3 regions of the Methylobacterium sp. CM6246 genome follow, and region 2 is predicted to be linked to each of the others. Evidence: riboswitches for the same ligand, from Rfam matches in the RefSeq annotation. Region 2 holds a riboswitch; each other region holds the start of a gene.

What was found. Region 2 has a riboswitch for cobalamin ahead of ACYQPG_RS18890 (TonB-dependent receptor). Riboswitches for the same ligand answer to the same signal wherever they lie in the genome.
Positions count from the first base shown of each region.
Region 1: it holds a riboswitch for cobalamin, as region 2 does, so the genes downstream of both, ACYQPG_RS22775 (TonB-dependent receptor) here and ACYQPG_RS18890 (TonB-dependent receptor) in region 2, are expected to answer to the same signal.
Region 3: it holds a riboswitch for cobalamin, as region 2 does, so the genes downstream of both, ACYQPG_RS31415 (TonB-dependent siderophore receptor) here and ACYQPG_RS18890 (TonB-dependent receptor) in region 2, are expected to answer to the same signal.

Region 1 covers NZ_JBTXKY010000001.1:4,701,830-4,712,140, forward strand. Annotated here, with positions in the region: gene ACYQPG_RS22750 (MarR family winged helix-turn-helix transcriptional regulator) at 1-375, shown strand, start outside; partial or broken gene zigA (zinc metallochaperone GTPase ZigA) at 388-1,605, opposite strand; gene ACYQPG_RS22760 (TonB-dependent receptor) at 1,790-3,931, shown strand; gene ACYQPG_RS22765 (oxidoreductase) at 4,214-5,317, shown strand; gene ACYQPG_RS22770 (PepSY domain-containing protein) at 5,484-6,944, opposite strand; gene ACYQPG_RS22775 (TonB-dependent receptor) at 6,941-9,124, opposite strand; cobalamin riboswitch at 9,417-9,612, opposite strand; gene ACYQPG_RS22780 (HigA family addiction module antitoxin) at 9,874-10,233, shown strand.
Region 2 covers NZ_JBTXKY010000001.1:3,882,574-3,892,884, reverse strand. Annotated here, with positions in the region: gene ACYQPG_RS18935 (sugar transferase) at 1-542, opposite strand, end outside; gene ACYQPG_RS18930 (hypothetical protein) at 1,262-1,489, opposite strand; gene ACYQPG_RS18925 (hypothetical protein) at 1,497-1,691, opposite strand; gene ACYQPG_RS18920 (hypothetical protein) at 1,688-2,026, opposite strand; gene ACYQPG_RS18915 (hypothetical protein) at 2,177-2,386, opposite strand; gene ACYQPG_RS18910 (hypothetical protein) at 2,474-2,971, shown strand; partial or broken gene ACYQPG_RS18905 (transglycosylase SLT domain-containing protein) at 2,931-3,477, shown strand; gene ACYQPG_RS18900 (hypothetical protein) at 3,834-4,139, opposite strand; gene ACYQPG_RS18895 (cell wall hydrolase) at 4,642-5,232, opposite strand; cobalamin riboswitch at 5,650-5,847, shown strand; gene ACYQPG_RS18890 (TonB-dependent receptor) at 6,088-8,112, shown strand; gene ACYQPG_RS18885 (DMT family transporter) at 8,160-8,486, opposite strand; gene ACYQPG_RS18880 (serine hydrolase domain-containing protein) at 8,819-10,048, shown strand; gene ACYQPG_RS18875 (HdeD family acid-resistance protein) at 10,107-10,311, opposite strand, start outside.
Region 3 covers NZ_JBTXKY010000003.1:242,470-252,780, forward strand. Annotated here, with positions in the region: gene ACYQPG_RS31405 (8'-apo-carotenoid 13,14-cleaving dioxygenase) at 109-1,545, shown strand; gene ACYQPG_RS31410 (DUF1624 domain-containing protein) at 1,865-3,019, opposite strand; gene ACYQPG_RS31415 (TonB-dependent siderophore receptor) at 3,046-5,211, opposite strand; cobalamin riboswitch at 5,265-5,473, opposite strand; gene ACYQPG_RS31420 (hypothetical protein) at 6,115-6,408, shown strand; gene ACYQPG_RS31425 (hypothetical protein) at 6,461-6,595, opposite strand; gene ACYQPG_RS31430 (alpha/beta fold hydrolase) at 6,726-7,604, opposite strand; gene ACYQPG_RS31435 (winged helix-turn-helix transcriptional regulator) at 7,736-8,113, shown strand; gene ACYQPG_RS31440 (GDYXXLXY domain-containing protein) at 8,284-8,946, opposite strand; gene ACYQPG_RS31445 (DUF2157 domain-containing protein) at 8,943-10,286, opposite strand.

The DNA.
Region 1 (10,311 bases), 820 kb from region 2:
GCCGGCACCATGACGATGGGCGACCTCGCCGCCCTCCTGCGGGTCCGCCCGCCGACCGCGTCCAAGACGGTCACCCGGCTCGCGGCTCTCGGCATCGTGGAGCGCCGGGCCGAATCGGGTGACGGCCGCGTCGTGCGGGTGCAGCTCACCGAGGCCGGCCTGGCGAAGGCCGAGGCCATCGAGCGGATCCAGGAGGATGTCGAGGCCGAGCTGCTCGACCATCTCGACAAGACCGACCGGCGCCGCCTCCGCAAGCTCCTCCGCAAGGCCGCCCGCGGCCTCGCCGAGGCGGCCGGCGCCTCCGGCCAGCTCACCGATGTCGACGCGGAGATCGATGCAGAGGCCGAAGACGAGGTCGAGGCGATCCCGGTCTGACGGGCTGCCGGCTCAGGCCGCCTGGCGCCAGGCCGGGAACGGGTCCGGCAAGTCGCGATAGGCTTTGGGGTCGAACGTCTCCGCGTCGTCGGTCGCCACGAGGCACGCATCCAGGGCTTCGGTGAGTGCGTCCCGGTCCATCCCGGTGCCGATGAACACCAATTCCTGGCGCCGGTCGCCCCAGACCTCGCTCCAGACCGCGTCGAGGCGCTCCCGGAACTCGGGCGCTTCCGGCCAGCGTCGGCGCGGCACTGCCGACCACCAGAAGCCCATGGCCGAGACCCGCGCCACGGCGCCGGCTAGCGAGAAATCCCCGACCCAGTCCGGCCGCGTCGCCAGCCAGAAATGGCCCTTGGCCCGGATCAGCCCCGGCCAGGTTTCGTTGACAAAAGCGTTGAAGCGCTGCGGATCGAACGGCCGCCGCGCTCGGTAGACGAAGGACGTGATCCCGTATTCCTCGGTTTCTGGCACGTGCTCGTGCGCGCCGTACAGCGCCTTGAACCAGAGCGGATGCTGTTGCGCCTTCTCCTCCTCGAACAGCCCGGTATCGAGGATCGCGTCGAGGGGTGCGCGCCCGTAATCGATTTCAAGGATGCGCGCATCCGCGTTCAGCCCGCGCACCACCGAGCGGACCAGGGCCAGGTGCGCGTCCGAGACGTCGTGCGCCTTGTTGATCACCACCACGTCGGCGAATTCGATCTGCTCCACCAGCAGGTCCACGAGCGTGCGGGTATCCTCCGCCCCCGCCGTTTCGCCGCGCTCGCGCAGGAACGCGGCCGAGCGGTAATCCTTCAGCAGGTTCACGGCATCGACCACCGTCACCATCGTGTCGAGGCGGGCGACGTCCGAGAGCGCGCGCCCGGCCTCGTCCCGGAACGCGAAGGTCGAAGCGATCGGCAGCGGCTCGGCAATCCCGGTGCCTTCGATCAGCAGCTAGTCGAATCGTCCCGCCTCGGACAGGCGCCGGACTTCGTCCAGCAGGTCGTCGCGCAGGGTGCAGCAGATGCAGCCGTTGGTCATCTCGACCAGGGTCTCGTCGGTTCGAGACAGGCCGGCGCCACCGGCCCGCACGAGGTTAGCGTCGATGTTCACCTCGCTCATGTCGTTGACGATGACGGCGACCCGCCGGCCGTCGCGATTGTTGAGCACGTAATTGAGCAGCGTCGTTTTGCCGGCTCCCAGAAAGCCGGAGAGAACGGTGACGGGAAGGCGTCGATGGAGTTTGGTCATGCCATGATACAAACGTTATAACATTGCATTTTCAACCTTCGGCACACCGTCCCGTCGAAGCCCGCCGTTCCGGGTGTTGTAACGATGTAACGTTTCCGATCGATCACGAGAAGCCGCACGATCGGCCCTTGCATCGATCCGCTCCGAAGCCAGAATGAAACGATATAACACTGTGTGAGTCTCGATGACCTCGACGCGACGCCTTGCTTTCCTGGCCGGCACGATTCTGTCGGCGCCCGTCTACGCCGTCCTGTTCGCCGTGCCGGCGCAGGCGCAGAAGGCCGTGGCCCTCGACGAGATCAGCGTCACCAGCCCGAGCCCGCTCCAGACCGGCCAGCCTGCGGCCGGACCCGCGGCGCCGCTCCAGACCGGCATTCTTCCGGTGGCCACCAACACGTTCTCGCCGGTCACCGTGGTCACCCAGGACCAGATCGCCCGCGACCAGCCCCGGACCCTGGGGGACGCCCTGTTCGACCGGCCGGGTATCTCGTCCACCACCTACGCGCCGGGCGCAGCCTCGCGGCCGATCATCCGCGGCCTCGACAATGCCCGCGTGCGCATCCAGGAGAACGGCATCGTCAACGGCGGCGTCTCGGATCTCGGCGAGGACCACGCGGTCCCGGTGAACCCTCTGGTCTCCGACCGGATCGAGGTGATCCGCGGACCCGCGACCCTGCGCTACGGCTCCGGTGCCATCGGCGGCGTGGTCTCGGCCGACAACAACCGGGTGCCGACCTTCATCCCGGCGAACGGCGTGCAGGGTCAGGTCACCACGGGCTTCTCCAGCGTCGACAACGGCCGGCTCGGCGCCGCCACCGTGGATGCGGGCGGCGACGGGATTGCGGTTCACGCCGACGGCTTCAGGACCGCCAACGACAGCTACGCGATCCCGGGCGGGATCCAGCGCAACTCCTACAACGAGTCGCAGGGCGGCGCGGTCGGCATCTCGGCGATCGGCGACCGCGGCTTCGTCGGCATCTCGTTCAGCCACTACGACGCGATCTACGCGATCCCGGGCGGCGTCGCCGAGCAGAACCGCACCCGCCTGACCCCGAACCAGGACCGGGTCCTGTCGCGGGGCGAGTACCGGCCGCTCGACGGCCCGTTCGAAGTGATCCGCTACTGGGCGGGATACTCGGTCTACCGCCACAACGAGGTCGGCATCGGCGAGGATGGGATCGAGGGTGTCCAGGCGATCTTCAAGAACCGCGAGGCCGAGGGGCGGCTGGAACTCCAGCACGTCCCGGTCGAGACTCCGTTCGGCGTGCTGACCGGGGCGCTCGGCTTCCAGTCGGACCGGCGGGTGATCAACACCCAGCTCGAATCGTTCCTGCCCAAGACCGAATCCCGGGCCAACGCGGTCTACCTGTTCGAGGAGCTGGAGCTGCGCCCCGGCACGCGGCTGCAGGCGGCCGGCCGCTACGAGGTGGACCGATTGTCAAGCATCGCGGCGCAGTTCCCCGCGGACTACGCCCCGGTCGACGGGCAGGATCCGTTCCAGTACGCCCGGACCCGGCGCTTCGCCCCGAAGAGCGCCAGCATCGGCGCCCTGCAGGACCTGCCCCTCGGCTTCGTGGCGAGCCTCAACGGCTCCTATGTCGAGCGCGGACCCACCGGCTACGAGCTGTTCTCGCAGGGGCCGCACGACGCCACCGCGACCTTCGAGATCGGCAACCCGGACCTCAAGAAGGAACGCGCCCGAACCGTGGAGGCCAGCATCCGCCGGGCCGAGGGTCCGCTGCGCCTCGACGCCACCGGCTACTACACGCGCTACACGGGCTTCATCTACCGCAACTTCACCGGGCTCGCCTGCGACGACGACTTCGCGTCCTGCGGCACCGGCACCGAGAATCGGCAGATCGTCTACCAGCAGCAGAACGCCACCTTCTACGGTGCCGAGATCATCGGCCAGTACGACATCCTGCCAGTCGGCAACGGCTTCGCCGGCATCGAGGCCCAATTCGACTTCGTGCGCGCGCAGTTCGACAACGGTACCAACGTGCCGCGCATCCCGCCCTACCGGCTCGGCGGCGGCGTCTACCTGCGGGCCGATGGCTGGTTCGCCCGGGTGAACCTGCTCCATGCCTTCGACCACCAGGCGACCGCCCTTTTCGAGACCCCCACCCCCGGCTACGACGATCTGCGCGCCGAGCTGAGCTACACCAAGGCGGTCGATCCGGCGGTCTACGGGGCGAGCGCGATCACCCTCGGGGTCCAGGGCCGGAACCTGCTCGACGCCGACATCCGCAACTCGACCTCGTTCAAGAAGGACGAGATCCTGCTGCCGGGGCGGAACGTGCGATTGTTCCTGACCGCGCGGTTCTGAGGGCGGGCTGAGACGCCGGCCGCACCGGATATGGTTTCACGCGATGGCCTGCGAGCGCCTCCGTCTGCGCGAGTGCAGCGACGCGACCCAGTAAGGCGCCATCCTCGGACGTGCCGCGCCGCCCTGGGTCGCTTCGTTGCGCGCGTGATGACGATGAAGGAAGCTCACGGTGGCCTCCGTCTGGACAGCATCGGAGGTTTCGCGCTCCGGAAGTGGTGAACCGGTGTCGGCCGCGGGGCTATAAGCGCGTGGCCCCGATGATTCCGACCGGACGACACCTGCATGGCGAGCGCGACTGCACCGATCCGAGTCGGCCTGATCGGCTACGGCTATGCCGGCAAGACCTTCCACGCGCCGCTGATCCGTGCAGTTCCGGCGCTCGACCTCCGATTGGTCGCTTCGCGGGATAAGGCCAAGGTCCAGGCCGACCTTTCCGGTATGCGCGTCATCGCCGATCCCGGTGCGGTCGCCGCCTCGGACAGCGTCGATCTCGTGGTCATCGCATCCCCCAATGACACGCACGCGCCCCTGGCTCGGATCGCCCTGGCGGCCGGCAAGCACGTCGTCATCGACAAGCCCTTCACCCTCGACCTCGCCGAGGCGCGCAGCCTGGTCGCGCTGGCGCGCCGCCATGGCCGGAGGCTGTCGGTGTTCCACAACCGGCGCTGGGACAGCGACTTCCTCAGCGTCCGAACCGCCATCGCGGACGGGGTCATCGGCAAGGTCCGGCATTTCGAATCGCATTTCGACCGGTTCCGCCCCGGCGTCCGTGACCGGTGGCGGGAGGGGGCCGGACCGGGAAGCGGGATCTGGTACGATCTCGGCCCGCACCTCGTCGACCAGGCGCTCCAGCTCTTCGGTCTGCCGGACCGGGTGACCGCGAACCTGGCTCGGCTGCGCAAAGGTGCGCTGTCCGACGATTGGGCCCACGTGGTGCTGGACTATCCGGACGTGCGCGTGGTCCTGCACGCCAGCATGGTGGTCGCCGGTGGATCGCCCCGTTTCGTCGTCCACGGCGAGGGCGGCAGCCTCGTCAAGCAACACCTCGACGGACAGGAGCAGCAGCTTCTCGCCGGCATGGCTCCGGGCGCCCCGGGTTGGGGCCAGGATCCGGACGGGATCGCGGTCCATGACGGGCGCGGCAGCGTGAGGCGCCTGCCCGCATTGGCCGGGGACCAGCGCCGGTTCTACCAAGACGTGGCTCACGGGATCTCCCGGGGCGCCGCCGACCATACGCCGGCGCTGGAGGCCCTCCAGGTGATGGCCTGCATCGACGCGGCTTTGACCTCGGCGCGGACCGGGACGACGGTGGCGCTGCCGCTCGTGCCGGAGGAGCGATCCGCGTCCCAGTTCGCGGAGGATGACCTGGCATCGCCACACGTCTGAGGTCGAAGGGCGCAGGCGAACGCAAGTCGCGGCGGTTCACCTGGACGCGGTTCTTCGAGGCGGCAGAGCGTTAGGCAGCCGTCCACCGAGCAACCGCCCCGTCATCCAGGCTCCGCTCCGCGGCCCTGGACTGCCGGGGCGGTTGCCAAGAGCTGCCCCATTCCGCTCAGCGAGCCCGCGTCGAAACAGTCCGGCCGAGGCGCCGCCAGCCCGCGACGATCCCGGTGACCGCGATCCCGGCGGCGAGCAGGTTCAGGAGCCACTGCGCCGCGTCGCGCAGGGCGGCCCGTCCGCTCAGAAACGGGAAGTCGAGGCGGTGGGGCGCATCGAACAGCCAACGGTTGATGCGACCCGAGCGGTCGAGGCGCTGCAGGATGGTGCCGTCGCGCGGGTCGATATGGAGCCAGGTTGCGTCCGGATCGTCGAAGCGCAGGCGCAGAACCGGCAGGGGACGCGGGTCCACCCCATGCGGATACCAGTAGGCATCGTACGCCCCGAGCAGGCCCGCTGCCCGTAGATGTCCCATGGGGATCGCGTCCGCGGCGGCGGCGGCCAGGGCCGCCGCGTCCGGACCGGGGCCGCCGTCCGGTGCGACAGCGCGGGGGCCGTCCACAGCCTCGGCGACCACCCACCAGCGACCGCCGACCGTGGTGAAGCGCAGCGACCGGGTGTCCGGGCCGGCGAGATCGCGCAGCCGCCCGACATCGAGCCCGAGCGGTCCCGGCGTTCCAGCGTAGGCGCTGCGCAGCGCGGTCGGCGGCGCGCTCGATGCGAACCAGCGGTTCGGGTTCATGGAGATCCAGCCGCTCAGGATGAACGCCCCGAGCCCCAGCCCGCCCGCCAAGCCGAACAGGTGGTGCCAGCGCGCCAGCCCGCGATAGGGCGTGACGGCGCCGTGCGCATAGCGGCGGCGCAGGCGCAGGCGCCAGATCCCGACGACCAAGCCGCTGACCGCCCCGAGGGCGGCGAATCCGGAGAGCCAGAGCAGCACCGCACGCCACAGCTCCGCCCGGGCGCGCAGCGGCGTCAGGTAGATCCAGTGCGGCACCGAACCGAGCCTGTTCCAGGCCCGCTCGAACCGGGTCGTGTCGAGGGCGATCTCCCCGGTTACCGCGGAGACGTAGAGCTCGGTCGCCTCCGGGTCTTCGAAGACGACCTTGTGGAACGGCCGGAGCGGGTCGTAGCGAGCGGTCACGGTCCACTGGTCCCGCTCGACCGGATCGACGCGGGCATCCGGCCGATCCCCGGCGGTGAGCCGCAAGGCCGCCTCCGCATCGACCGGGCCGAGCCGCGCACCGGTACGGCCCGAGACGGTCACCCGCGCTCCGTCGCGGCCTGTGATCCGGTAGACCGGCTCATCGCCGCGCATCTCCAGGGCGAACGCCGCCGGCACGCTCGCGAGGCCGCCGGCGGCGAGGGCCGTGTCCGGTGAGGCCGCGACGGTCTCCCAGTCGATCGGGGCGAGGCGCGCGAGGCGCTCGGCCGCTGTGAGTGCCGGGAACGGCACGTAGAGCATCACCAGTCCGGAGCCGATCCACAGGGCGAAGAACAGGGCCGTGGCGATCCCGGCCCAGCGGTGGACCAGCAGCAGCCAGCGACGCGCGGCTTTGCCGACCCGCTGCCTCACCAAGTCACCGTGTAGGCGACTTCCATCGAGCGCGGCCGGCCGAGCAGCCAGTTGGTGCCGACCCCGTTCACGGCGTTGCCGCTGATCGCGTAGACCTTGTCGAACAGGTTGTAGACCCGCAGGCTCAGGCGCGAATCCGCCGTCACCTGATGGTCGAGCACGAGGTTGACGAGGTGGTAGGCCGGGCGCCGGGCCGTGTTGGAGAAGTCGCTGTAGACCTGGCCGACGTTCTGGAGCCCCACGCGTGCCGTCCAGGCGCGGGCAAAGTCCCAGGTCAGCCAGAGATTGGCGACCCGCTCGGGCACGTCGATCGGCTGGTTGCCGGCATACGAGACGGTCGCGCCGTTCACGCTCTGATTGAACGTATCGTATTGCGCGTGCAGGAGCGCGAGGTTGCCGTCCAGCCGCCAGCCCGGGGCGAGGTGCCAGCCAAGCGCCAGCTCGAAGCCCTGCGAGGATTGCTGGCCGACCTGGGTCGACACGGTCGGCTGACCCGGCACGGTCGAGATCAGGTTGTCCTTGACGATCCGGTATCCGGCAACCGTCCATTCCAGTGCGCCGTCGAATGCGAGGCCCTTGGCGCCGATTTCAACCTGCGTGCCGGTGGCGAGCTGGAACCCTGAGAGCGACTGCGTCAGGGTGATGAGGCTGTTCACCGGGTCGGTCGCGAAGCTGTACTGGGCGTAGAGCGCGCTGTCCGGCGTCGGGTTGTAGACCAGCCCGAACCGGTAGCCGAGCGCCTGATAGGTTTTCTCGAACTGCGATCCGCTCTGCAAATCCTCGCGACGGAGCGTCGGCACGTCCAGGCGCACGCCGGTGAGGAACGAGAGCTTGTCCGACAGGATCACCCGGTCCTCGGCGAAGACCGAGGCCTGGCTGGTCTGTGTCGCGTAGGCCGGCTGCGCCCGCCCGTTCTGCGGGAAGTATCCTGGATCATAGCCTATCAGCGGCACGCTGGTGGTCTGGTCGAAGGTGAAATTGTTCGTGTGGCGGAAGTCGATGTGGTTCACGTCGAACCCGACCGCGAACGCGTTCGGCAGGCCGAACAGGTTGCCCTTGACGCTCGCGTCCAGGCGATTCCCGACCTGTTCCTGGCTGTGGTAGATCTCGGTGTAGCTGCCCCGGTCGACCAGCCCGGTGCCGCGGTTGTAGGTGTATTGCTCGGTATCGAGCCAATGCCGCCGGCTGGTGAGCCGATAGGCCGTATTGCGCACGATGATGTCGTCCGAGGGCGTCCACTCGGTCTTGAACTGGGTCCAGTTATCCGACCAGGTAATCTTCGCGTCGCGGACGTTGTAGTTGTTGAACCGGATCAGGTCCGGGATCCTACCCTCGACCAGGGGCGTGCCCCAGTAGCGCGCCGGCTCCTGGTAGCCGAGGTCGTGGCTCACCGTGACGGCGAGGTCCGGGCTCGGCTGGAACAGCAGGGCGGCCGAGACGGCGAGGTTGCGGAAATCGCCCTCCGGCCGGATCCAGCCATCCGCGCGGTTGCCGCTGACGTTGAGGCGGTACGCGAAGGTGTCGCCGAATTCCTCGCGCCCGAGCGCCCCGCCCGAATCCAGCGCCAGCCGCGCGACGCCGTCGGTGCCGATCACCGCGCGCGCGGTGTTGATCGGCACGAAGACCGGCTTCTTCGGCACCACGTTGATCACGCCGCCGATGGCGCCGTCGCCGTAGAGCACCGAGGACGGGCCGCGCAGCACCTCGATACGCTCGACGTTCCAGGTGTCGAACGGGAACGTGACCGTGTTGGCCCCGACATAGAAGCGTGTGCCGTCGTAGAGCTGCTGGATCGAGTTCGGGCCCGCGAAACCGCGCGACGTGAAGGCGCCGTTGCCGTTGCCCGGCGCCGCGATCGTGGTGATGCCGGTGGCGTCCTGGGTCACGGCTTCGGCGATCGTGTCCTGGCCGCGCAGCCGTGCGCTCTCGCCCGACACGATATCGACGCTCGCCGGCGTCTCCAGCGGCGTCAGCCCGAGCCGGCTCGCGGTCCGGTCGGGCGTGCGCAGGTTCAGCCCGGTCGGTGCAGCGCGGGTCAGGCTGACGCCGCCCTCCCCCTCGACGGAGAGCTGATCGAGGGTCACGGTTTCCTGGGCTGCGGCCGGGCTTGCCAGGAGCGTGAGCATGGCACCGCAGAGCGGTCTACGCCGGCTGCGACGAGGAAGTTTGGATCGCGACATGGTGAGGATAGGTCCGAGCGCGGCGGCCGCCGGTTCAGATGCCCTAATAGCAATGTAATAACATTACAATTGCGGATGCGTGTCTGATCCGGTCCGGTCCACGCGCGGCGGCCCGGGTGAAGGATCGGGCCGCGTGCAAACGCGGCCGGGATCGGCACGACAAGGGAAAGCATCGGGAACCGGGACGCGGGCGCGCTTGCTGTGGCACGTCACCGCGAACGAGGCCTCGCCGACCGCGCTCGCGCACGGCCGTCTCGACACCCGCCAGGACACCCCGCCTGACGCGTTTCGCGTGTGACCACGGCTGACGGCAGGTCTCCTGGCTCGCGGGTCGCCGCCCTCGCACCGTCTTCCCGGGCTTGAGACCCAGTGACGTGGTGGTGAAGGACTCGCCGCTCACAGTTGCGGGGACAGCCGCGGTTTCAGGGCAGGCCCCTCACCGCGTTCCCTTTTGATCCCCGAGGGGAACCGTCGCCGACTAGCGTGGCTGTATGCCGGTGGAACGTCAAGCGTGTGGATATCCGGCCCCCTGCGTGGGCGGCCTGCGATCAGGCGCACGATCGCCTCGCGCGATGCAAATTAAAATCTACTTATTTTACTTTTAGACAACTCAGGAACTTTTTTTGAGCTGTCACGTAAGATTTGCGAGCCGAAATCGGAGGTGTTTTAAGACGGAGCATCGGCTAAAATAGTGGTTTTCGTTCTATCGCTTATTCGCCAAATTTGCAAAACCTGGTAGGAGAATCATTATGAATTCATCCTATGTATTAGGGAATCCCTGTCATCCTGGCGGGTTTGTTCGCCGCAATATCCTTGAGCCGCGTAACCTAACTGTCATGGCTGCGGCCAGCCTGCTCAACGTGACGCGCCAAACGCTGTCCGACTTCTTGAACGAGAAGATCGCTCTTACGGCCGAACTGGCTCTGCGGGTCGAGAAGGTGTTCGGGGCCCGCATGGAGATGCTGATGGAGATGCAGACCCACTACGATATCTCGCGCGCGCGGAAACTCGAACAGAAGGTCGAGAGGGAACTCGCGGGCCGGACCGGCGTCCAGACCCCGACCGAAAGGCCTCAGGTAATCGTCAAGCGCGTCTTCGCGTTTGGGTGAGCTCAATTCGTGGCGACCGGTTCTCCGGGATGCCGGAACGTTACCGGATCTCCCCTGAGCGACGCGGGGTGAACGCGC
Region 2 (10,311 bases):
CGGCCCGAGACCTGCCACAGCCCGGTGACGCCCGGCGGCACGGCAAAGCAGGTCGCGAACGCCCGGCCGTAGCGGGCGACCTCGGCCTGCACGATCGGGCGCGGGCCGACCAGGCTCATCTCGCCGCGCAGGACGTTCCACAGCTGCGGCAGCTCGTCGAGCGAGGTCTTGCGCAGCACCTGGCCGATGGCGGTGATGCGCGGATCGTCGGAGAGCTTGTGCGTGGCGGCCCACTCGGCACGGGCGCTCGGGCTGGCGGCCAGGTGCGCGGCCAGCACGCCCTCGCCGTCCGTGACCATCGAGCGGAACTTCAGGCAGCCGAAGCTGCGTCCGTCCCGGCCGAGCCGCATGTGCCGGAAGATCGGCGCCTTGCGGTCGCCGGCCCAGACCAGCACGGCGATCAGCAGCATCAGCGGCAGCAGCAGGAACAGCGCGGTCGCCGCCACCCCGATGTCGAGCCCGCGCTTGGCCGCCCAATCCAGCCGAAGCCCACGCGCCACGAACGGCGTATCCGGCAGAACAGCCTCGGTCGCTTCGATCACCGGGCTTGGGACCTTCTCAACATCCACACCAAAATGCGTGATGTCGAGCTTATGCCGCAATGCAAAAACATGCTCGATCTCTTGGTAAATTGCGGTATGCGACATGGCTATGCTTCACAGTAGAGACGGAACGAATGATAAATCATCGGTAAGTTAACGAACTATTACGGCCAACATTCTGTCGATAGTTGAGCATATTAAAAAATATTGGCGGTCGCCTCAGCAGGCTAATGCTGGTTAACGCCGCGGATCATGTCGCGAATGTGGCAGAACCAATCTGGGAGGTTAAGCTGCATTACGGATATGCATGAGACGCGCACAGTAGTCCCATAATAAAACAATTTTAAATTGTGTTTTTTGACGAAATTTCGCCTTTGCGGCGCAACAACAAGATCAATCCTGCCGTGGGATTTGAATGGGTTCGAGGTAGGAGCAGAGGCTGGAGTTCTGTGTCGGGTCACCAGTACTCGTTGAGATCCCTGCGGATTGCCTCCGACGATCAGAGATCCGGGCCGTGTGCCGGCGCTTGCGGTGTCCAGTTCCCCCGCCGCGCCGACCCTCCCGCGACTGCCCGGCCGAGGCTTCACGGGCGCCCTGTGGGGAACTGGCCCGGAGAGCGCCTGTCGTCACGAGCTTGGCCGCCGCACGCTTTGCGGTGTCGCGAACGCCTCAGGCGCACAGACGGAAGAGGCGACGCTTTAGCAAATCCTGAGATGGTCTCAGAGGGCCCCCTCCAGCAAGCGCTCCATCTGCACGTCGGCCAGGTAGTTCATCAGGCGATCGGCCGTGCCAGAGCTAGCTCCCGCAACCCAAGCTGGAACGGGCAACTGGGTTTGCGGGATGGCGGCAATAACGGACTCGGCCTTCAGCGCAGCCTCCCGCGGTGTGGCGGCGACGAGGAACCGTACCCCCTGAGGGGCTTCGATAAGGAGCGCGATGCAGGTCATGGCGTCCTCAACGGGTCGACTGCGAGAACTGTTTCGTTCTCAATCCTGTTTTCTCGTCCGTCTCGCCGAACGGCTGCAGATCCTCACCGCATGGCTCGGCCTGTTCCACCACGCGCGCGCATTCTCGGTTGGCCTGATTGGTCGAGGTCGACAGCCGGTTGTCGGCAGCCCCTGTTTTGGTCCCGCTGGCCTCGTCTTTCACAGATCTGCAGCCTCAGCGGACATACGCTTTGCGGACTTGCACCCTCTCCCCCCGAAAAGCAGGGTGGTGATGACCTTCTCTCCGGACGGGGGAGACTCGGCGGCATTCTCCCTTTGGGCCAGCCGTGGCCGGGCGGTCCATTCGGGCGAGACGATCCGCACGATTTTGGTCTCGCTGCGGAAGCCGGTGATCTGACGCTCCTCGACGGTCAGCAGCTCGAGCTTCCGGGCCTCGCAGATCGCGTTGCGCACCGTGGTCTCGGCGACGCCTACGAACGCCGCGAAGCGCCCGACTGCCAGCCGGCAATCCTTCCTACGAATCACCTCGGCGGCCACCAAAGCGAGATCCGCCTGACGTCGCGAAGGTCCTTCGCGGCGCCGGGGCGAGCGTCGCGGTGCTGGGCCGTGCGGTTCGTTTCAAGCCCAACGTCGCGGGTGGCGCGCCCGCGCCCGAGCCTGCGAGTGCGAAGCCGCCCGGCCCTGATGTCAACGATTCTCGATCCTGCAGGCGCCCTGTCCGCGCTGCTGGCCCTGAATGCCGCAGCGGCGCTGAAGCTTCAGCCGCTGGTCCAGTCGAAGCCGGATCCGCGGCACGACCACGGCATTCGACACGGCCGCCCCCCAGAAGCCGATGGGCGTCGCACCTGCGCAAAGCCAGGTGATCTCCTGGATCGAGCGGGCCGTTCTCGCCTCCATCGGCGAGCATGCGGAGGATGCCGCAGTGTCGGCCGGATCGCGCGACGGAAGCGGGACCGCCACGAGCTTGCCCGCCGAACCCTGCCGATGATCGCGACGGCCATCCGGGAGAAGCTCGAGAGCGCGACCGCGGCCGCCGTGCAAGGCCGGACCCATGCCGATCCGACGGCTGGCGGCGTCCCGGACGGGCCGCTGCGCGTCCTCAAGATCCGGCTTCGGCCGGACGATCTCGGGGTCGTCACCCTGGAGGTGCAGCTCTCCAATGGCCAGTTTTTAACCCATCCGCGCGCCTCGCAGTCGGAGACCGCCACGCTGCTGCGCGAGCATACGGCGATCCATACCGACCTCCTGAGCCACGGCAGCTACCAAGCCGGGGGCATCGTCGGGCAGGCGCGTTCAGCCGAGGCATCGACCGCGTCGGACGGCTCACAATTTCACGCGTCGCCATCGTTCAACGACGGGGCCCGCGCGGGCAACGAGGGCACCAGACAGCAGCAGGACGAGCAGCGCCAAGCGGGCAACAGACGCAAAAGGGAACGGACGGATGAAGTGGTACGTCTTCGTGAGAGCGGCATTTATCTCTAGCGTTGTCACGGCAGTGGCGAATGTCTGCGAGGCCGAGATGGCGCGCGCCTCCGCCCGCTACTGCGTGCCGCTGGGCGTGCTCTACGCCGTCGGCCTGACCGAGGATCAGCAAGCGCGGCTCCCTTCAACCCTACGCCATGAGCTTCGCCGGAACCGCCTATTTCGGAACGGGGCCGCGGGACGTGATCGCTCGCTTCACGGAAGCGCGCAGCAAGGGCATCCGCCCGATCGACCTCGGCTGCATGCAGATCAACCACCTCTATCACGGCGGCAAGCTCGGCTCGGTCGAGGCCATGATCGACCGGCTCGCGAACGTCCAGTACGCCACCCAATTCCTCCAAGAGTTCAAGAAGCGAGAGGGCAGCTGGACGATGGCGGTGGCGCGCTACCATGCCGGGCCGAACAACAATGCGGCGCAGAAACAGTATATCTGCCGGGTGGTCGCCAACATGGTCGCGACCGGATTCAGGCAATGGACCCCGGCGGCGACGCAGTTCTACCGGTGATGCACCCTTCGACCGGGGGCGGCCGCGGGCACGCTCGATCACGGTGGCCGGCGCCGATCCCCTCGAGGCATGCCACGTCCCTTCCGGCTAGGCGGCGAGAGATGCAGACGAGGAACGGTTTCTTCAGTGCCAACAGCGCAGATTACCGACCACTCTATGCGGATGCTGCCTATTGGCCGCTCATACGTTGAGCAAGACGGCAAACGCCACCATCCTTCCGGGGCTGGGAGAGCATGATGAACGACGCACCAGACCCGCCCGACGGCGCGTTCGCCAGGACGCTTCTGCTGTTCGCGGTGACCATCGCGGTCATCGCGGTCTCGGCCTACATCCTGATCCGGATGGATTGAGCGCAGTCAGAGGATCTTGCAGCTTCCGTAGCTCATCTTGATCTCGCCGCGATCCTCCGGATTGAGCTGCGCCTCGACGAAGTTCAGCTTGTTTAGGTCGATCAGAAGAAAATATACGCCGTTCTGGCACTTGATCGCGTTGCGCGGGGTCCGTTCATTCAAGCGCGGCGACGCCACCTGACATTCGTAATAGTCGGACCGCCCGGCGGAGAGGACGGTCAGCAAGCCGCCGCCGGAGACCAACGAGAAGGTCCGCGCCCGGTGCGGCTGAGGCTTTGCACCCTCGGGGCCGGGGGCCGCGTCGAGCCCCACCGAGACGTCCTCCGTACAGGTCATCGGGCGGCGCAACTGAGAGGCTGCCGGTGCGATGCTCAGAATGAGGACCGCACCAGCGAGCGCTACCCTGTGGGCAATCATCGGCGGCAGATCCGTGATTCGTGGGTAGTTCTAACCGACAAGCTAAGGCGTCGCCCGTCGATGTAAATCTCGCCTCCGCGGGTCACGGAGCCAATCAACAGATTTACCGCCGCGCGCGATGTCACTTCATCTGCCATGACCGGTCAAGATGGTGCGATCGACAGCACCGCCTCGTTCTATGCCGGTCGATCCGCGTCCCTGTCGGGAGCCGCGTCCCGATGTATGGCTTGCGGCGGCTTCCGCCGGCCCGCGTGGTCGCGGGCGGCCACGCTCGCAGCGGGATGGACACGCGCTGCGAGCGGGTGGTGCCGGGGCGCAGGCTTGCGGCAAGGGGAGGGACCCGCGCCGGAAGCGCGATCCGGATCCGGCAAGGCCGTTCGGATCGTTGTGCGCAGCGCTAACGCGTCGGCGCAGCCGGGCCGGCCGCGTAGCTCGACACCGTCGGGGGCAGGGCGGCGGGCGCCGGCGTTTCCGCCTTGGCGGCGCGGGAGTTGCGCTTCTCGTAGAAGGCATTGCCGCCGGCTACGGCCACGTAGTGCATGTTCGTGTACGGGAAGTGGTGGCCGGCCGTGTGGAAATACATCGCCTTCCCGACCTTCGGGTGACGCTCGCCCGCCAGCACCGCGTCGGCGGCATCCGCCACCTTTTGGAGGTCGCGGTCCTGCATCGGCTTGGTCAGGACGCCGGGGGCGAACTGCCCGGGCTGCCCGACCACCGCACAGATGCCGCCCGGGAAGATCGCGGCCTCCATCCGGTTCATGACCACGGTGCCGACGGCCAGCAGACCGGATTCGTCGCTGCGGTTCGATTCGAAATACATGGCCCGGCCGAGGCAGTCGCGCTCGGCGTCGGTGACCACCATCGACGGCTTGCGGCCGGGGATCGATCCTGTGGTCAGGGGTGACGCGGTGTTGCACGCACCGAGGCCGCCGGCGAGCGCCAGCGCGACCAGCCCCGAAACGGTCTTGATCCTCTCGCTACCCTGCATGCATCAGCGCTCCGTCCTCCGGCCTCGGGGCAGGGCGATCGCCCTGCCCGGCGTCGCCACTCTCGATCGTTGTACGCGCCAAGCTTGTGTGCACGTTCGCGGCGAGGATGTGGCGGGCCGGCATGCGTGGATCGCCCCGAACGCCGGTCGGCCCGCGCTGGCGGACCACGGACAGCCCTGGAACGCGGCCCCTCGCGGGACGGACCGGAGCCGCAGCGGGAGCCGCAGGTCCGGGCGGAAAAGCTTCGCGATACCATTAGCGTAGCATCGCCCGGAGCCGTCCGGGATCGGAGGGACGAGTCCCCCGGTCGGCGGCCTCGTTCGGCTGGAACGAGAGCCGGCCGAGGGCCCGGTGTCATCCGATAGACACACACGCCGCCAACCGGTGCCGGGACGTTGACGGGACCCAAGCCTTGGCTCGAAGGTGGCCGGGACGGTTCCCTTCGGGGATCAAAAGGGAACGCGGTGAGGGGTCTTCCCCGAATCCGCGGCTGCCCCCGCAACTGTAAGCGGTGAGCCTTCTCGTCACCACGTCACTGGGCCGCCTCGCCCGGGAAGACGACGAGAGGGCGGCGACCCGTGAGCCAGGAGACCTGCCGTCAGTCGTGGTCACACGCGAAACGCGCTGGGCGGGGTGTCCTGGCGGGTGCCGGGACGCCCGCGCGAGCGCGGTCGGCGCGGCCTCGTTCGCGGTGACGTGCCACTGCCGTCGCCCGAGGTCCCGTGTCCCGTCCTGTGCCGCGCTTGACGCTCTCGAAACTGGCCGTGCTGACGGCCCTGGCGCTGCTGCCCCCGGCGGCCTCCGCCCGGGACGGATCCCGGCCGAGCCAGGACACCGAGGCGACGCTCGACGAGATCTCGGTCACCGCAGAGCCTTCCGGGGCCCCGCGGGGCGGTGCCGCCGCGAGTGCGGGCTATGTCAGCGGCGTGACCGGCATCGGCGGCCCGCTCCTGCCCGTGGCTTCCGCCAGCGCGGGGGTGATCACGGGCGCCCAGCTCAACAGCCGGCCGGTGACGCGTCCCGGCGAGGTGCTGGAGGCGGTGCCGGGCCTGATCGTCACCCAGCATAGCGGGGAGGGGAAGGCCAACCAGTTCTTCCTGCGCGGCTTCAACCTCGACCACGGTACCGACATCGCCCTGTTCCTGGACGGCATGCCGCTCAACATGCGCACCCACGCCCACGGGCAGGGCTATGCCGACATCAACTTCCTGATCCCCGAACTCGTCGGCGCGGTGGAGTTCCACAAGGGGCCGTACTTCGTACGCGACGGCGATTTCGCCTCCGCCGGCTCGGTGCGGATCGACTATCTCGACACCGTCCAGAAAAACCTCGCGCTCACCGCCATCGGCAGCTTCGGCTACAAGCGCGCGCTCACCATCGCCTCGACCCCGATCGGGGACGGCAACCTCCTGGTCGCGGCCGACGCACAGGTCTACGACGGTCCGTGGGTGGTCCCGGACGCCCTGCGCAAGATCAGCACCGTCGCCCGCTACAGCCAGGGCACGGCGCTCGACGGCTTCTCGGTCACGGGCATGGCCTATGCCAGCCGCTGGACCGCCACCAACCAGATCCCCGAGCGGGCCGTCGCTCAGGGGCTGATCGGCCGATACGGCACGATCAACCCCACGGATGGCGGGGATACGAGCCGCCTCTCGCTGTCCGGCCGCTTCAGCAGCACCGACGACACAGGCGTGACCCGGGCCTCGGCCTACGTGATCCGCTCGCAGCTCAACCTGTTCAACGACTTCACTTATGTCCTCAACGACCCCGTCGCGGGCGACCAGTTCCACCAGCTCGACCAGCGCATCATCGGCGGCGGCGAGGCGCTGCACATCTTCCAGGGCGCGTTGTTCGGGCGTCCGATGGAGAACGAGGTCGGCGTGCAGACCCGGACCGACAGCATCCGGGTCGGGCTGTTCAACACGACGAACCGGCAATACCGCTCGGGCGTGCTCGACGATCGGGTGCTGGAGACGAGCGGGGCCTTCTATTTCGACAACCGGGTGCGCTGGACCGACTGGCTGCGCACCAGCCTCGGCTTCCGCGCCGACGGCTATGATGCCCGCGTCGCCTCGGACACGCCGGCCAATTCGGGCCGGGCCCGCGACGGCATCGTCAATCCTAAGCTCGGCCTGACCCTCGGACCGTGGTTCGACACCGAGTTCTACGTGAATTACGGCGGCGGCTTCCACTCGAACGACGTGCGCGGGGTGACTGCCACGGTCGATCCGGCAAGCCCCCTGTTCAACATCGGCCGCGCGCCGTTCCTGGTGCCCTCGACCGGCTACGAGGTCGGGCTGCGCAACCGCTCGATCGCCGGGCTGGAGACCAGCCTCGCCTTGTTCCGGCTCGACTTCGCGTCCGAAAACCTGTTCCAGGGCGACACCGGCACCACGGAGCCGAGCCGCCCGACCCGGCGCTTCGGCGTCGAGTGGACGAACCGCTACGCGCTGACGCCGTTCCTGTCGCTGGAGGGCGATCTGACGATCACCAACGCCCGGTTCTCCGATTCCGACCCGGTCGGCACCCGGGTGCCGGAGGCGCCTACCACCATCGCGTCGGCCGGCATCACCTTCGGCGCGCCGCTCGGCTGGTTCGGCTCCCTGCGGTTCCGGTATTTCGGGCCGCGCCCGCTGATCGAGGACAATTCCATCCGCTCGCGCCCGACCGCCCTGTTCAACGGCCGGGTCGGCTACGCCTTCGAGAACGGGGTCAGCGTCTCCCTCGACGTGCTGAACCTGACCAACAGCAAGTCCGACCAGATCACCTACGCCTACGTCTCGCGCCTGCCCGGGGAGCCCGCCGAGGGCCTGACCGACCGCGTGTTCCACCCGGCCGAGCCCACGGCCGTGCGCCTCACCATCGCGGGCCGGTTCTGAGCGCGGCCGATTCTGAGCGCGACCCCGGGGCCCGGAGGGGATCCGGCTCAGTGCTGGCCCTGCCCGGACGCCAGGATGGCCACGCCCACCGCGATGATCGCGATCCCCACTAGCATGGTCGGGCTGATCGCCTCGCCGTACAGCCACGCGCCGCCGAGTGCGGCGCCGATCATGCCGACCCCGGACCAGATCGCGTAGACCACCCCGATCGGCAGCATGTCCATGCTGCTCGACATCAGCCATAGGGCGGTGCCGTAGCCGACCGCCACGATCAGGGTGGGGCCCGGCTTGGTCAGGCCGTCGGCGGCCTTCAGCGCCAGGGTGGCGGTGACCTCCGCGCCGATCGCGAGCCCGAGGATCAGGAAAGGGTTCATCGCGCGGAAGACCTTTTGTGCAGGCGCGGAGCCAGTCTCAAGTGAAAATCGGTTCTTCGGATCGGCAAGGACGATCAGGGGAGGACGGTGGGTTGCAGTTTGTGCGCGGCAGCCTCCTCCCATAAGGTGCCGCCGGCGTTCGGGAGCCCTTTTCCGTCGAATCGATGAAGATTTTCGAATCCTCCGCACTAGGCACGCGCGGCTGAGCGCCGAATTCGACGTCCGACCGGGTTGGCCCTTCGTTAACGCCTCCTCATCATGGTCGCCGCCCGTGCCAAGGCCCCGATCGACGGCGCCACGACAGTGCCGATCCAGAGCGATACCAATCCACCATGACTGCGTCGCCCGCGATCCCGGAAGCTTCGGCCCGCCCCCGTCCGGGCCGCCAGCGGGGCATGCGCTGGGGCCTGATCGCCGCGGCCGGCGGCGGCGTGGCGGCGGGCTGCGCCTGGACCGCCACCGCACTGATCAACGTCCCGAATCCGGTCACGCTGGCAGCCCTGGCGGTCATCGAGCCGTCCGCGATCGGCCCCTGGTTCCCCAGCCGGGTGGTGCAGGCGCCCGAACGGGCCCGCGACCTGGCGTTCCGGCCGAGCCCGATCCTGGAGCGCGTCTCCTGGAAGGGCCGGACGGTTCCGCTCGCGACGATGCTGGCGGAGACGCACACCAACGCCTTCCTGGTGGTGCAGGACGGCGTCCTGATCCACGAATGGCAGCGGCCGGGCACAGGACCGGCGACGCTGTTCCCGTCCTGGTCGGTGGCGAAGTCGATCGTGTCGCTGCTGGTCGCCACCGCGGTGGCGGGCGGCAAGCTCGCGGAGACCGACCGGGTCTCGGCCCTGCTGCCCGAACTGCGCCACGGCGCGGTCTTCGGCCAGATCACCGTGCGCGACCTCCTCGACATGACGAGCGGGATCGCCGTGCCGGAGAACTACGACCCGCAGCATCCGCTGACCGGCACCGCCGGGATGTACCTGACGCGCGACATCACTGCCTTCGTCCGCGACAACGCCCATCTGGCGTTCAAGCCCGGCAGCCAGGGCCGCTACCGCAGCATCGACACCGAGTTGCTCGGCCTGATCCTGGCGCGGGTCGAGGGCAAGCCCCTGGCGAACCTCCTCTCCGAGCGGATCTGGAAGCCGATGGGCGCCCAGGCCGACGCGACCTGGAATCTCGACCGGGCCGGCGGGATCGAGAAGGCGTTCTGCTGCATCAACGCCACGCCCCGCGACTTCGCCCGCCTTGGGCTTCTGGTGGCCGACCAGGGCTTGGCGGGCCAGAACCGCATCATCCCGGCTCGCTGGATCGACCGGATCGAGACGCCGGCCCGCCGGGCGGTCGATGGCTGGCAGTATTCGGCCCAGTGGTGGCATGCCCCCGGGGGCGACGACAGCGACATCTCGGCGATCGGCGTCTACGGCCAGTACGTCTACGTCGACCGCGAGACTGGGACCGTGATCGTGAAGCTCAGCGACCACGGCGCCGAGCAGGATGAGGTCGACACATTGTCGGTGATGCAGGCCATCGCCCGCGATCTCGCTGCCCGCCGCACGGCCCGTTGACCCGGGCGCGCCACCCTATCGGCGGCCCGGAGGGCAGGGGGACCCGGAAGGCCCTCAGTCAGGCCTCGGTCTGACCCGAGCCTGATGCGCGCCGGCGCCAGGCGAGGTGGAACAACCGGGTCAGGGACCCGAACCGCCCGTTGCGGACGAACCGGCGGCCCACATTGGCCCAGGCGATGGAGGTCACCGGTGTGGCCGGGTCGACGAGGGCGCTGAGCGCGCGCGTGTAATCGAGCACCAGACCGGGGGTCCAGGTCATCGAC
Region 3 (10,311 bases), on a different contig from region 2:
GTCGCGTCGTCCCTTATGGACAGACCTGTCATTCTCGTTCGGTAACGGGGGGCGCCCCCGTCACGAAGGACCTCGTGCTTCATCCACACCGCCCCGAGGCAGCGACCGATGCCGAACTTTATCGAGTCGAGCCTGCGCACCGCCGCTGAGGGGCTCGTAGCATTGGTGGCAGCCTGCAGCCGACTACGCCTGCCGGGGACGCCGCACCCCTTTGTCGTTGGTGTCCACGCGCCAATGCGTGAGGAACTGACGCTTTGGAACTTACCGGTAACCGGGACGATCCCGGCCGGGCTTGATGGGCGCTATCTCAAGATGGGCGCCAACCCTGCTCGCCCGACGACGCGCGGTCACGATTGGTTCCTTGGCGACGGCATGGTGCATGGTCTATGTATCGAGAGCGGTAAAGCGCTGTGGTACCGCAACCGCTGGATCGGCTCGCGCGCGGCGTCCGCGGCGCTTGGCCGAACCGCCGCCCCCGGGCCGCGCCGGGGTGATGATACCGTCAACACCAACGTCGTCGAGATCGGCGGCCGCGCCTTCGCCGTGGTCGAGGCCGGCAGCTACCCTGTGGCGCTGTCAGAGGACCTGGAAACCCAACGCTACGATCCGTTCGACGGAACGCTTGCCGGATCCTTCACGGGACACCCGCACCGCGACCCGGCGACCGGCGAGACACATGCCATCGCCTACGACGGCCGCGTCTGGGACCGCGTGCGCCACGTCGTCATCTCGCCCGCCGGTCGCGTCGTGCGAGACGTGTCGATCCCGGTCGAGCACGGCCCCTGCATCCACGATTGCGCGATCACCGCGCGCTTCGCGGTCGTGCTGGATCTGCCCGTCACCTTCTCGATGCGGGCTGTGCTGGCCGGCCACCGCTTCCCGTTCCGTTGGAACCCCACCCACAACGCCCGCGTCGGCCTGCTCCCCCGGCACGGCACCGCTGCCGACATCACGTGGTGCACGGTGGAGCCATGCTTCGTCTTCCACGTCGCCAACGGCTACGACACCACGGACGGGCAGGTGGTCCTCGACGTCATTGCGTACGAGACGGTGTTCGCCTCGGCCGGTGGCGGCTTCGACGCACCCGGACGGCTGGAGCGCTGGACCGCCGACCCCACGACGGGGCGGGTCGATCGGCAGATGATCGACCCCGCGGCGCAGGAGTTCCCCCGGATCGACGAGCGCCTATTGGGGCAGCCCCACCGATACGTCTACACGGGCTCAGTCCCCGCCGACGGCAACACGCAGCTCGTCGGCGCGACACGGCTCTACAAACACGATTTGGCGACCGGGGAGCGGCGCACGCACGAGTTCGGCGCCGCCCGTGTCCCGGGTGAGTTCGTATTCGTGCCGGCGGGGCCAGAGGCTGGCGAGGACAAGGGGTGGCTCGTCGGGCTCGTCATCGACACAGCGAGCGACACGACGGATTTCACCGTCCTCGACGCGCACGCGTTCGAGGCGCCGCCCGTCGCTACAGTCCACCTCGGGCATCGGATCCCACCAGGCTTCCACGGAAACTGGTTTCCAAAGCATTGCGCCGGGTGACTGTTGCCGGGCTCTTGGGGCGCCGGCGCGCGTTCACGTGCAAGAGCGTGCGATAGCCCACCTCGCCGCCCTCTGATGCAGCGGGTGTGGTTCGGCTCATTTGCGTAGGGCTGGAGGATCTCGTCGAGCAGGGTGGCGCGCTCGTCGCTGTGTTTCCGGCAAGCGATCCGTCCCGGCCGGGACGGCGAGCCGGCATCGGTTGATGCCGAAATTTGCCGCCCGCGCGCGGAGCAATGAGATCAACCGCAGGGTCGCCGTAGCCATAACTTGAATGCTCAGACGAAGAACGGGACACCCGGCTTCAATCACGCTCAAAGAACTAAAGATACTTGAGCCATGCGATATCGTGTCGAGCCGCCTTGACGCGCGAGAACCATGCTGTCGGCCAATAGAGTGGCGCGATCAGTCCGACATACCAGAGGACCACCCAGCCATAATTCGCGACGCCGAACACGGCGCCCTGCGTCGTCCCCCAGATGGCGACGGCGCCATGGTACAGGAGCCGCAGAATCGTGAGGTGGAGCAGGTAGAAGAACAACGGCGCTCCGCCGAACACCGCCAAAGCCGCGACGACCGAAGCTTCGCGCATCCGTTCCAGCGCGACGAGGAGCAGCGCTCCGATCCCGAGCGTCAGCAGCAGGAACAGCAGCGATGGCGGATACTTCGTGAGCGCGAGGAAGCTCATCGTGGTCCGGAGCGCATCGCCTTCGACCACGAACCAGGGCTTGTCGCCGTAGCCGTTCACCAGCCGCAGCACCGCGAACGCGACGAGCATCAAGCAGCCGAGAGCCATGAACCGGCGCTCGCGAGTGCGTTCCGCGACGCTCGGCAGGAACCACGGGCCAATCGCATAGCCGAGCACGATCACGCCGATCCATGGGATCACCGGATAGGTCGTCTTGGCGACCAGACCCAACGGCAACGCGATCACGTCGCGTTGGTGCAGCATCGCCCAGACCGGGAAGAGCGGTTGATCCGGCTGGAGGTGGATAGGGTCGAGGAGGTTATGGCTGCAGACGATCAACAGCCCCACCGCGAACAGAGCCGGGCGTGGCAGACCGATCAGGGCCGCCAGGACGATCATGCAGACGCCGATGCACCAGATGACTTGCAGCCACAGCGTCGGACTGGCCACGCCCCAGTACAGTTCCGACAGGTAGAGGACCTCCAGCGCCATCAGCACGAGGCCACGCTTCAGCAGGTAGGCCCGCGTCTCGGCCAGCGTGTGCCGGGTACCGAACAGGAATGCGGCAACGCCGGTCAGCGCGATGAAGATGGGCGCGCACAGGCTGACGACGAGCCGAGCCAGGGCCACGGCTGGCAGGGCGGTTCGGGCGTCGATGGGGTCGGCCACGGCCACGTGCAGGAACCAGGTCTCGCGCAGGTGGTCGAGGAGCATCAGCACCATCACCAGCCCGCGCAGGGCATCAATGGAGCCGATGCGGCCTGACGCGGCCGGTGCGCACGCCGACACCTTGGACGTTCCGGGATGCACCCTCATCAGAACCGTGCCGTCATGCTCACGGTGACCCGCCGAGGCTCGCCGACGCCGACCCAGAAGGTGTTGTAGGAGCGCTCGTAGTAGGTCGCGTCGAATATGTTGTCGACGTTGAGCCCGAAGCGCAGGTTCTCGTAGCGGTAGTAGGCCAGCGCGTCCGTCAGGATGTAACCCGGCAAGCGGAAGCTCTCGACGCCGGTGTCGCCGAGCCGCGAGCCGACCGCCCGGAACCCACCGCCGATCCCAAAACCGTTCCAGTCGCCCGCCTGGATCTCGTAGATGCCGAGCAGCGAGCCGCTATGGCGCGGGATGTTGAGCAGCGGCGAGCCGACCCGAAGCACCTCGTCGCGGGTGACCGCCGCGTCGATGAAGGCATAGCCGCCGATCACCCGGAACTCCGGCGTGACCTGCCCGACCAGGCTGACGTCGAAGCCCTGGCTGCGCACCGCCCCGGCGGCGATCTGGAAGAAGAAGTCCGCCGGGTCGGTGGTGAGCACGTTCTCCTTCTCGATGTGGAAGGCGGCGGCCGTCACGCTGAGGCCGTCGAACAGGTCGAGCTTGGTCCCAACCTCGTAGGCGAACCCGGTCTCGGGCGCGAAGGGCCGCGACGCGCTGTCGAAGCCGGTGTTCGGGCGGAACGAGGCGGCGACGTTGCCGTAGAGCGCCAGGAACGACAGCGGCTGGTAGACGAGGCCGGCGCGGGGCGAGAAGCCGGTGCGGTCCTGCTCGGTCCGTTCGTTCGCGACCTTGTCCCGGAAGGTCTGGTTGTAGAAGTCGGTGCGGTTGCCCAGCAGCAACTTCCATTCCGGGCTGAGCGCGATCTGGTCCTGGAGGTAGATTGCCGTGTTGCCGACGTTCTCGCTGGCGCTGTAGCGGCGCGTGAACGGAGGCTTGGCCTGCCCGTAGATGGGGTCGAACAGGTCTATGGCGAAGGGGTCGAGGCGCGGGGTCGAGCGCAGCAGGTTCTCGGTGCTGTTGTAGCGCTCGTGCTCCAGGCCGAGCAGCAGGGTGTGAGCGATGGGCCCGGTCTCGAAGCGCCCGACGAGTTCGGCCTGGCCGATGGCGACGCCCCAGGTGAAGTCGTGCCGGCGGAACTCGCGCAAGAGCGTACGCCCGTCGTCGAGGATGCCGGTCGCGCCGGTCTGCAGGCCGGTCAGGCTTCCGGTGTTGAGGTGCGTGGCAACTCGCAAATGCCAGTCGGTGTTTAAGGCGTGCTCCAGCCGCACCTGCAGGAGCGCGCTCTCGGACACGGAATCGTCGCCCGGCTCGCCGAAGAAGCGCGAGCGCGGGACGAGGCCGAGGCGGTTGTTCACCGCGACTGTGCCCCGGTCGAAGGTCTGGCGGTTGCGCAGGTACTGCGCCTCGAACGTAATCTTGGTATCGGGCGTGACCTGCCAGCTCACCACGGGCGCCAAGAGCACCCGGTCGCCGCCGACGAAGTCGCGAAAGCTGTCCTGGCGGGCGAGGACGCCGTTGAAGCGGTAGAGCACGCTGCCGTCTTCGCTCAGTGCGCCGCCGGCATCGACCGTGGTGCGGGCTGTGCCGAAGCTGCCGAATAGCGTGCCCATCTCGACGAAGGGTCGGGCTACGGGCTGCTTGGTCAGGATGTTGACGGTCCCGCCCGGATCGCTGCGACCGTAGAGGGCGCCGGCCGGGCCCTTCAGGACCTCGATGGACTGGACGTTCTGGGTGTCGGGGGCGCCATTGTAGCCGCGGGCGATGTTGAAGCCATTGAAGAAAATGTCCTGGGTTGCGAATCCCCGAACGGAGTAGAGGGCGAGGTTCTGGGCGCCAAAATCGTTCTGCTTTCCGACCCCGGGCACGTAGTCGAGCGCGCGCTCGACGCGGGTCGCGGCTGTGTCAATCAGGACTTCCCGGGGGATCACGTCGACCTGCTGCGGCAGGTCGAAGCGGGGCGTGATCGTCTTGGTGCCGCTGTAGAGCTCCGGCACCCGGTAGGTCGGCGTGGCGGTAAGGGTACCCTCGACCGAGAGCGCGTCGAGGACCACGGCGGCCTCTTCGGACCGTGCGGCCTGCGCGCTGGCAAGGGAGGGAAACGCACAGGCGAGCGCCAGCACGGGCAGGATCGGGATCGACGCGGAACAGGACAAAGCGGACGGCCTCGGGCAACGGCAGTGGCACGTCACCGCGAACGAGGCCGAAGCCATACGCACGCGCATGCTTCCGCACCCGCCGGGGCACCCCGCCCAGCGCGTTTCGCGTGTGACCACGACTGACGGCAGGTCTCCTGGCTCGCGGGTCGTTGCCCTTCACCGTCTTCCCGAGCGAGGCGGCTCAGTGACGTCGGTGGTGAAGGGCTCGCCGCTTACAGTTGCGGGGGCAGCCGCGGCTTCGGATCGACCCTCACGGACTGATCCTCACCGCGTTCCCTTTTGATCCCCAAAGGGAACCGTCATCGTCACCATCAGCTGCGTTGCTGGGTCGCGTCAACAAGAGATATGGGTTCTGTGTCGCAGTGTGTCTGTAGCGCGACAGAACGATCTCAAAGGCTGTTCCTATGCGATCGGCTCAAGGGACGCTGTCGATGTCCGCTTCCGAAAATTTGTCCGAGCCGGCTGAATGACCGGGATGGGCGCGAAGCCGACGGTCCGCTTCTGGGCGTAGACCCGACTTCCGCTGTCCACCCTTCGCGGAAGGCACCAAGCGTCCGAACTCGACCGCTAGATCGTCCGGAATCGACATCGGAAGAGGTGCGCCTGCGAACTGCCCGGAATGGTGGATGGGCAGCCGAATTACCGGCTTTTACCGGCCGTCCGGTAAATTACCAGAATCCGGGTAAAAACCGGTAGTTCGCCCGCGGCCGGGTGGGGAGCCGCATCGACCGAATGGTCAGGCGCCGAACGGAAGTCGCCGCGCGATCCATCGAAGCTCGTTCAAGCATCGTTCACGTCGGCGATCGGCCGTGTGATTTGCCGCTCCAGGCGACAACTGGAATATGCAAACTTCAAGATGCCGGCATTCACTTAAATTTGTCTGACGTAGTCTTACATCCGGCCTGCCGATACATACATCGCTGTCGCGGTAATGAGGCCGCACGGGAAACGAACATCATGATGTCGCGTGTCGCAATGGCCGCTCTGGCGGCAGGTACCTTGATGGTCGCCAGCCAGGCGGCCGAGGCGAAGGGCTGCATCAAGGGCGCGATCGTCGGCGGTATCGCCGGCCACTACGCCGGGCACGGCGTGATCGGCGCCATGGGGGGCTGCGCCGCCGGCCGGGCGCTGGCCAACCGCCAGGCGAAGAACCAGCAAGTCGTCGCGCCGTCGCGGCAGGCCGCCCCGCCCGCCACCGGTTCCGGCGTGGCACGTCCGGGCCAGGGTGCCGGCGGCTACGTCGGCTACTGAGAAGGACCGGGCGCCGCCGGGATGCGCGGCGCCCATCCCCCATCCTATCGGCTCAAACGTCTGCCTTGCTCTCGAGGATGCGCTTCCGCTGCTCGGGCGTGAGTATCGCCCCGAGACCGGTCATGGGTCGCGGCGGGTAGCGCCAGCGCAGGAAATGGAACTGCGCCCAGTCGTAGAGTCCGAGCATGTCTACTGTTCCAGGGACCTTGCTTGCAGTTCGAAGGCGCGCCTTCTGCCCCTGGAATGACGAGACGGGCATCAGCTTTCTGGTGCTCTCTGCATCCGAACGCAACGACCACGTACTGCGCAGCCCTGGATCAGATTCCGTCGATCCATGCCGTGATCGCGGCATTCACCTCGTCCGGGCGATCCTGCATGATCCAGTGCCCTGCACGATCCCAGGAATCCACCTTCGAAGCGGGGTGGGAGAACCACGGCTGCATGCGTCGAGCCTGTGCCGGGTCACGACACAGGTGGTAGAACGGCGTCGTGACGGTTCTCAGAAATCGCTCGCTTGGCGCGCCTGTTCCGACCTGATCGGATCCGACGAACAACGGGCCGAACGATTCCCGCACGACATGGGCCGGCATGCCTTGGACGCGGCGAGCGTGCCAGCGCCGGAGCGCAGCTGGCGTCGCCGTGTCGTACACGCTCTCGAATAGCGACGGAGCGACGATAGAAGGATCGCCGGTTTGCAGGTCGCGGGCGACTTTGCGGAACAGCGGTGCGGTTTCCTCCGCGAAGCCCAGGGATCCATCGATGGATACCACCGCCTCGATCAGGTCGGGCCGTCGGGCCGCCAGCCGGGCGGCGATCTGCCCGCCCATCGAATGGCCGACCAGAATGCACCGCTCGCCCTTGTACCTGCCTGCGATCAGCGCCTCGATATCCATGACGTAATCGGCAGGAAGATAGCGCCCGGACGGCGGAACCGCCGATCGACCATGACCGCGCAAGTCGACGGTGACGGTGCGATAGCGGGCCTCCAGAACGGGGAGCTGCCAGCTCCAGTCCTCCCCGTCCGCGGTCCAACCGTGAAGCAACATCACGTTGCGCCCCTTGCCGGTCTCCGTGGCAAATAGCTTTACAGGCGACGGCGTCGCTGCGATCGCTGCGCCCGGCAACGACGCCATGGCAATCGCACCGCGCGCGAACCCGAGGAGGCTGCGCCGTGAAAGGTCCGGTTCTGTCGGCATCGTCCGCTTCCATTCATTGGAGCCGCACGACATGCACGGCCGATCGCTTTTCAAAGCTGGCCCCTAAATATACGATGGATAGCTACGCTCAATTACGCACCTGCTAGTGCGTAGGTATATCGGAGTATATCTTGGCGACCGACGTCGATCACGTTTTCTTCGCCGACTGCGCGGCAAGATCTTTCTTTGATCAGGTCGCCAATAAATGGGCGGTGATGATTCTAACCATTCTCAGCGACAACCCTACGCGCTTCAACGAGATGAAGCGTCGGCTGGAAGGCATCACACACAAGGCCTTGGCGCAGGCGCTGCGACGGCTCGAGCGCAATGGCCTCATCGCCCGTCGGGTCCTGGCCACGTCGCCAGTCGCGGTGGAGTATTCGATCACCCCGCTGGGACGGACGCTGCAGGTTCCGTTCGGGGCCGTGTACGACTGGTCGATCAAGCATCTCGACGACCTCGAAGCGGCGAGGCGGGACTACGATGCCAGGAACGCGGATGCGTCGTGATCCTTCGGGTCGCGCCAGGGCGGCGACATCGACCCGGTCGCCGGGATGGGCCGGTCGCGGCCCGACCGGCATGGGATGAGTGCCCGGCACCTACCCCGCGTCGAAGCTGCCCCGGACCTCGCCGAGGAGGAAGTCTCCGAAGCTCGCGTAGAGATCCTGGAAGCGGAGCCTCACCAGAGGCGGGCAGTCCTGGCGAAGGCTTTACCGGCTACCGCGATGCCATCGATCACCGCAGATCCGTCCGCGGCCACGCGCACCTCGACGAGAACGTCCCTGCGTGCGGTCCGATCGAGTTTGGCCGGAACGCCTTGCGCTCCGTACCACCGCTCGATGCCGTAGTTCACGACACCCGTCAGACAGACCGAAAGCTGGCAGGTGGCGGGCTCCGTTGGCTCGCCGGCCCTCCTGGCCCGAGTGCCGAGAGGAGCCCCTCGACGCACGAGCGAAGCGGAACCTAGGCTGCCCTTGATGAACGGACCGTCCCCGGCCGGGACCTCGAACGACGCTTCATCCGCCCGGTGCACGCCGTCGGCATCGGGCGAGAGCCGGATGTAGACGTCTCGCCCGACCTCGAGCCTGCAGGTCTCGTGGGCATCGAGGTCGCAGCCAGTCGGCGTCGTACCGGCGCCGATCCCCTGAAGGCGACCGATTTCGTAGGCGAGCACGCTGTACTCGCCGCGCAGTAGGTCTCGCGGGTCTCGGGTTTCGACCGCCAATCGGACCAGGCGCCCGTCGTTCAGCCGCTGCGTCTGCTGCCACGCCAGGATCGCCGATGGCGAGATTTGGATCGCCAGCAGGCCGGCGAAGGCGAGACCGAGAAGCCGGTTCTTCATGCGACCCTCCCGGCGATGCGGCGGGCAGCCGAGCGGCAGGCCACCAGCGCGACGCTCAGGAGGACGGCGCAGAGCAGCAGGTTCCCCGAGAATGCGATGAGGTTGCGGGAGGCGGCGAGCATGGCGATCGTGAGGCCCGCGGTGAGCGCCATCCCCCAGCCGTACAGCTCGCGTCTGTCTTCGAGGTCGCCTGCCACGACGAGCATGAGTGCCGGGACGATGCCGCCCCACATGGTCCAGAAGGTCGAAGCCTCCCGGCCTGCGCCGGCGACGAGCCAGACCAGAAGCGCCAGTGCGGCCGCAGCGAGAACGAGGAGATCGCCCGTGGGAGATGCTGCCCTCGTGGGCGGACGGAAGCGTGCCAGAACGAACGCCGCGATCGCGATCGTAGCGAGGGCGAGGGCGAGGGCCGCCGCGAAGGTCGGCCGCGCAACGCCGAAGCCGAGCGTGCGCACGGATACCATGACGATGCCGAACAGGCAGAGGCCAACGGCCGCGCGCGTCAGGGCATGCGCACCTTCGCGGACGCGCGAGGCCCCGTCTCCTCGAGCTTCGAGGCGGGACAGCACGTGGCCGACGGCAAGAGCGAGCGCTGCGACGGTCAGGATCCGGTCGGGCGGCAGGAGGAACGTCAGACCCGCAGGCGCGCCTCCGAGGTGGTTGGCGAGCACGACCAGAAGCAGGAGGAGCGTGGACTGTCGCGCCGGCAGCCAGCCGGACAGGCTTGCGAGGAACAGAGCCGGACCCACCGTCCAGAACCAGATCCCTGCTCCGGAGGGCGCGTGCCCTCGCAGCGTAGCGAGGTCGAGCCCTCCAAACCCGATGTCGGCTACAATGAGGGCGATGCAGGAGACGACGGCCGCGCCGCCCGAACGTGCGACGAGTGCCGTCGCCATGCCGAGAGCGGCAATGGTCCCGGCGAAGCGCAGGGGATCCGCAGTCACGTGGAAGGTCTGCTCGACCAGGGCCAGCGTGGCAGCCGCGACGGCCAGGGACAGCGTCGCCAACCCATCCACGAGCCTGCCGGTCGAACCTGCCCGATCTCGGACATGCCGCTGCGCGGCGAGGAAGGTGCCCGACACGGCCGCGGCGTTGACGAGGAACAGGACTACGAGCCGGGACGCGGGCGACATGACGGACCAGTTCGCCGCCACGAACGCGATGATGGATGGGGCCAGAAGCAGGAGGATGCATAGAGCCAGCGCGGCCTGCAGGTGGTTGAAACAGCGGGGCGCGAAGGCGTGGGCTGCGATGCGTTCCGCCTGCTCCGGCTGGATCAGGCCGCGTTCCTGCCAATTGCGGAGATCGCGCCGCAGGCGTGCGGAATACGATAGCGGCATGGGCAGCCTTCAAGAAATGCCGTAC